Paraneptunicella aestuarii: one gene and its partner. The protein of the gene in region 1 interacts with the protein of each later gene in a pairwise test. Links are inferred from orthologs where the notes say so. Each region holds a gene or a part of one and is shown on either strand. Other genes may lie near its edges.

Evidence for each region.
Region 2: the proteins of secD (region 1) and pheT interact in binary tests that used the Escherichia coli proteins (3 or more experiments, as listed by UniProt). The link is inferred for Paraneptunicella aestuarii from one-to-one orthologs.

Annotation. Positions count from the first base shown.
Region 1 is NZ_CP074570.1:3,102,061-3,105,018, forward strand. What follows is about bases 57-2,937. They hold secD (protein translocase subunit SecD), read right to left. Parts: upstream 2,479-2,937; coding sequence 634-2,478; downstream 57-633. Other genes in these bases: KIH87_RS11905 (FMN-binding glutamate synthase family protein), read left to right, coding at 57-547. Also shown: more of KIH87_RS11905, read left to right, coding at 1-56. UniProt on the Escherichia coli protein: Part of the Sec protein translocase complex. Interacts with the SecYEG preprotein conducting channel. SecDF uses the proton motive force (PMF) to complete protein translocation after the ATP-dependent function of SecA.
Region 2 is NZ_CP074570.1:2,838,448-2,841,565, reverse strand. Bases 8-3,048 are described here. They hold pheT (phenylalanine--tRNA ligase subunit beta), read left to right. Parts: upstream 8-350; coding sequence 351-2,747; downstream 2,748-3,048. Other genes in these bases: ihfA (integration host factor subunit alpha), read left to right, coding at 2,752-3,048; pheS (phenylalanine--tRNA ligase subunit alpha), read left to right, coding at 8-342. In the rest of the region: more of pheS, read left to right, coding at 1-7; more of ihfA, read left to right, coding at 3,049-3,054.

The DNA of each region.
Region 1 (2,958 bases):
GGAGATTAATCGCAGAGGCATAGAAAGTGCTCCAGACTTTATTACCATCGACAGCGCAGATGGCGGCACTGGTGCGGCTCCGGCTACGCTTATTGACTACGTTGGTCTGCCCATTAAAGAAAGCCTACCTGTAGTGGTAGACCTACTCAACAAACATCATTTGCGAAACCGAATTAAGGTAATTTGTTCCGGCAAGCTGATCACCCCCGCAGGCGTAGCATGGGCATTAGCAGTTGGTGCAGATTTTATCAATTCCGCGCGTGGGTTTATGTTCTCTCTGGGCTGCATCCAAGCTTTACAATGTAACAAGAACACCTGCCCGACCGGAATAACAACTCACGATCCTAAACTACAGCGCGGCCTTGATGTTGAAGAGAAATCTGAACGTGTAGCAAACTATATTCGTAATATGAACTATGAGGTGGGTGTATTGGCACATTCCTGTGGCGTCTCAGACCCAAGAGAACTAAAACGACACCATGTACGCATGGTCGTAGAAAACGGACGCTCTGTTGCTCTGAATGAACTATATCCTGAAGAGCTTTAACCAAACAGCCGTTAATCGAGATTCAAAGAAAAAGGGAGAACACTTCCGTATTCTCCCTTTATAATCAGAGATTCAATCTAACCAGGTTAAATCGGTAATTTTTCCAATCGCTTACCACCCCAAACGGTATTAACCACTGCACGGGTTAATATAATTGCAGTAAACATGGATGTGATAATACCTATCATCAAGGTTACCGAGAAACCTTTGATTGGCCCAGTACCGATAGCAAACAGAATTGCTGCGGCAATTAACGTTGTGATATTGGCATCCAAAATAGTTGAGAATGCGTTGTCATAACCTGAACTGATCGCATGTTGAGGACTACGGCCTTCACGTAATTCTTCTCTAATACGCTCAAATATCAGTACGTTAGCATCCACCGCCATACCTACGGTTAGTACGATACCAGCCATTCCCGGCAATGTTAGTGTTGCACCCGGGATCAACGACATAATTCCCACGATCATGATCAGGTTTGCAGCCAATGCAATGTTTGCCACCAAACCAAACTTTTTGTAATACAAAACCATAAAGGCGATAACAAGAATAAAGCCTAACATGATGGCATCCATACCATTGGCAATGTTTTCTTTACCCAGGCTTGGTCCAATAGTGCGTTCTTCAACAATACGAATCGGAGCAATCAAAGAACCCGCACGTAACAACAATGCCAAATTCTGGGCTTCGGCAGGAGAATCCAGGCCGGTTGTTTCAAACTTGCTGCCAAAGTGACCGCGAATCGTCGCCTGGTTAATAACGCGACGTTCCTTTTCAAAAATCACTTTTCCGTTTTTATCCAGCTTGTCCGTCGGCTTGTATTCAATAAATACAACCGCCATTGGATTGCCAATGTTCTTCTTGGTGAAGCGAGACATTTTGGCTCCACCTTTAGAATCCAATGAGATAGATACTTTCGGCAATCCGTACTGGTCAATGCCACTTTGAGCATCAACAATGTTCTTACCTGCTGCAATCACTTCTTTCTTAAGTAGCACAGGTCGACCATTTGTGTCGTTAATAACTTCCGAGCCAGCAGGTACACGTCCTTTTGCGGCAGCGATGACGTCATTTTCATAATCTACAGCGCGGTATTCCAATGTTGCGGTAGCGCCCAAAATATCTTTCGCTTTAGCGCTGTCCTGAATACCCGGCAACTGAATAACAATACGCTCAGCACCTTGACGTTGTACAACAGGTTCCGCAACACCTAACTGGTTAACCCTGTTACGCATGATGGTAATGTTTTGCTGCACTGCATAACTCTTGGTTTCAGCCAACTGTTGTTCAGACATTTTGGCTGTCACTTTTAAGCCATCAAGCTCACTGAATTCATAGCCTGGATATTTACGCTTTAAGTTAAATACGGCTTTATCCAGCGCTTCCTCATCACGGAAAGTAAGCTCCATGTAATCGGAGACTTTCTTGACTGATTTGTAACGAATATCCTCTTCACGCAAAGAGGTTTTCATATCCGACTGCAAGTCATCCAATGCTTTGTCGATAGCGGTTTCCATGTCCACTTCCATCAGGAAGTGAATACCACCACGCAAGTCCAAGCCCAACTTCATAGGTGAAGCGCCGAACATTTTTAGCCAGTCAGGTACATTGGGAGCCAGGTTCAACGCGACGGTGTACTTGTCTTCCAATTGTCTATCCAAGGTTTCTTTAGCTAAACGCTGGTTACTATCGTCAGAGAAACGTACCAAAATTTGAGTATCATTCAATGCTGCAGCTTTGACTACGACATTGGCTTCTTTCAGCACCTCATTCACCTGATCCAATAACGCTGTGTCCAGTTGCTCACTCTTACTGGTGGAAATTTGGATCGCGTAGTCTTCACCATATAGATTAGGTAAAGCAAACAGTGCAAAAAACGAAACCATGACCAATATCAGTAATGATTTCCATAGCGGAGTGTGGTTTAACACAAACATTCCCCTTTAAAAAAGCGACCAAGAAAGTGATTTTAAGTCTGATTTATTCTTATTTATTGTCTTACTTTTGTCTTACTTTTAGTGGAAGCTACAAACTCCCGAAAGCAGTGCTATAGAGCACTAAAAAGCAAGCTACTGTCTAACTGTCGAGTTAGCAGAAAAAATTCCGCCGCAATGTTACCACCAACAAGCAGTCCTAACCAGACAAGAAGGCAAAAGAGCTCTTCCCTTCATTCAGGATTCAGGAACAACAACTAACGACAGCATGTAATATGAACAGTACGAACCTTCATCACGCCATTACATGAGGCTTTATGGAGACAAAATTGATAATTTCAAACAGGCAGGTAATAAAAAGAAAATAGCATCCCTGCTTTCCCTCCCCCCGATATAGCTGATAGCACTATATTCGGTTGAATTGAGACCTTGGTGCTTTTTAATAAATAGCACCTCGGCCTCGTACCACAACTCGGT
Region 2 (3,118 bases), 260 kb from region 1 along the record:
GATAAACGAGTGACTTTTACCGAGTTAAAAGGGATCTTGCACGACTTTCTGGAACATTTCTTTGAAGAGAGTTTGCAGGTTCGTTTTCGTCCTTCTTATTTTCCATTTACCGAACCGTCAGCCGAAGTTGATGTAATGGGAAAAAATGGCAAATGGTTGGAAGTGTTAGGCTGTGGCATGGTTCACCCCAATGTTTTGAAAGCAGTAGATATTGACCCGGAAGAGTTCTCAGGGTTTGCTTTTGGTATGGGGGTAGAGCGTTTAACGATGCTGCGTTACGGCGTAACCGATTTGCGATCATTCTTTGAAAATGATCTTCGTTTATTGAAACAATTTAAGTAAGCAGACCGATGAAATTCAGTGAAAAATGGTTAAGAGAGTGGGTAAGCCCTGCTCTGACAAGTGAAGCATTGGCTGAGCAAATTACAATGGCCGGCCTTGAAGTAGACGCAGTTGATCCTGTTGCGGGTGAATTTTCAGGTGTGGTGGTTGGTGAAGTGGTTGAATGTGGTCAGCATCCTGATGCCGATAAACTGCGAGTGACAAAGGTTAATGTTGGTCAGGACGAACTTCTTGATATCGTTTGTGGCGCACCAAACTGCCGCCTGGGATTAAAAGTTGCTGTTGCTGTTGTGGGCGCAGTTTTGCCAGGTGATTTCAAGATTAAGAAAGCCAAGCTTCGTGGGCAGCCTTCTCATGGTATGTTGTGCTCCTATTCTGAATTGGGTATTTCAGAAGATCACAGCGGTATTATTGAACTTCCAGAAGATGCGCCGATTGGCACTGATATTCGTGATTATCTTGTACTGGATGATGTCACAATTGAAGTGGACTTAACCGCTAACCGTGCCGATTGTTTAAGCATTAAAGGTTTGGCGCGTGAAGTAGGCGTATTAAACAATCTGGATGTGACGGTTCCTGTTATTGAACCTGTTGCTCCAATGATTGACGATGAATTCGCTATCGAATTGGAAGCCAACGAAGCCTGTCCGCGTTATCTTGGACGTGTGATTCGTAACATCAATCTGGCGGCGACATCTCCTGTCTGGATGCAAGAAAAACTGCGTCGTTGTGGTGTTCGCAGTATTGATCCAGTTGTTGATGTGACCAACTACGTGTTGCTGGAATTAGGCCATCCAATGCACGCCTTTGATTTGGAAAAACTACAAGGCGGCATTAAAGTTCGTTTCCCTAAAGAAGGTGAAAAGCTGACTTTGTTGGACGGTAATGAAGTTGAATTAAAGTCTGATACTTTGATCATCGCAGACCATAAAGCACCTGTCGCAATGGCGGGCATTTTTGGTGGTTTGGATTCCGGGGTGACTGAATCAAGCCGTCATATTTTCCTGGAAAGTGCCTTCTTTGCGCCTTTAGCCATTGCAGGTAAAGCTCGTCAGTATGGTTTGCACACTGATGCATCTCACCGCTATGAGCGTGGTGTCGATCCTCAATTGCAGCGTACTGCAATGGAACGAGCTACCAAGCTGTTGTTAGACATCGTTGGTGGTGAAGCTGGGCCGATTACTGAAGCCGTATTGGAACAGCATATTCCTAAAATGAACGAAATCACCTTACGAGCTGAAAAGCTTGAAAGGCTAATTGGTATTGAGATCCCGAAAGAGAAGGTCACTGAAATACTGACTCGTTTGGGGTTGTCTGTTACTGAATTAGATGGCAAATGGGATGTTGTCGCCCCTTCTTTCCGTTTTGATATTGCCATTGAAGAAGATTTGGTTGAAGAAGTTGCTCGTGTGTATGGTTACAACAATATTCCAAATGAGGCCCCTAAAGCTGATTTGAGAATGCGTAATACCAAAGAAGCGAATATTACCTTAACTGAATTGAAGAATGTGTTAATTGCTCGAGATTACCAAGAAGCGATTACCTATTCATTTGTTGATCCAAAAATGCAAGCTGCGTTATTCCCTGAGCAAGAAGGATTTCATCTTCCAAATCCTATTTCTGCGGATATGTCGGTAATGCGTTTGAGTTTGTTACCGGGATTATTGCAAGCTCTGTCTTACAACCTGAATCGCCAGCAAAATCGCGTTCGCTTGTTTGAAACCGGATTGCGTTTTGTTCCAGATGAGCAAGCTGATTTGGGCTTAAAGCAAGAAGAAATGATCGCAGGTGTGATTTCTGGCTTGGTTTTGCCAGAAAGTTGGAATTCTGATAATCGCAAATGTGACTTCTTTGATTTAAAAGGTGATGTTGAGGCGATGTTGAACAAATGTGTTCAACCTGGAAAGTTCCGCTTCGAGCGAGCTAATCTAGAACAAGCCTCTTATTTACATCCTGGGCAAGCTGCTGCCATTTTCAATGGTGAGCAACTGGTTGGATATATTGGTGCATTGCATCCCAAGTACGAAAATTCTTTGGATTTAAAAGGTAAAACCTTCGTATTTGAGCTTGCTGTGGCTGCTTTAGGAGAGAAAGTGATTCCTGCGAGTAAGGAACTTTCCAAATATCCTGCAAACCGTCGAGACCTTGCTATTATTGTTAAAGATGAGGTCGCAGCGGCTGATATTTTATCTGCTGTCGAAAAATGTAGCGTAAATCAATTAGTTGGCCTAAACTTGTTTGACGTATACAAGGGAGAAGGGATCCCTGAAGGTCACAAGAGCTTGGCGATCTCTCTTACTTTACAAGATGACAACAGAACACTGGAAGAGGCTGAGATTCAGTCTATAGTGAATGTTGTAGTCGAAAAATTATGTACTGATTTTGGTGCGTCTTTGAGGGATTAGTCTTATGGCCCTAACTAAAGCTGAGATTTCGGAACATTTGTTCGAAAAGTTTGGATTAAACAAGCGTGATGCCAAGGATTTGGTTGAGTATTTCTTTGAGGAAATGCGCGAAGCGTTAGAAGCTGGGGAGCAAGTGAAACTTTCCGGTTTTGGAAATTTCGATCTGCGTAGCAAAAATGAGCGACCAGGTCGTAATCCTAAAACAGGGGAAGATATTCCTATTAAAGCTCGGCGAGTAGTAACATTCCGACCTGGACAAAAATTGAAGAGTCGGGTTGAGAATTCAAAGCCTTCAGAAACTCCTTAAATATTGTTTGTGATTTAATGAGAGTTAGTTCCTGTCGATATCTGTCGATAGGAACTAACCATTT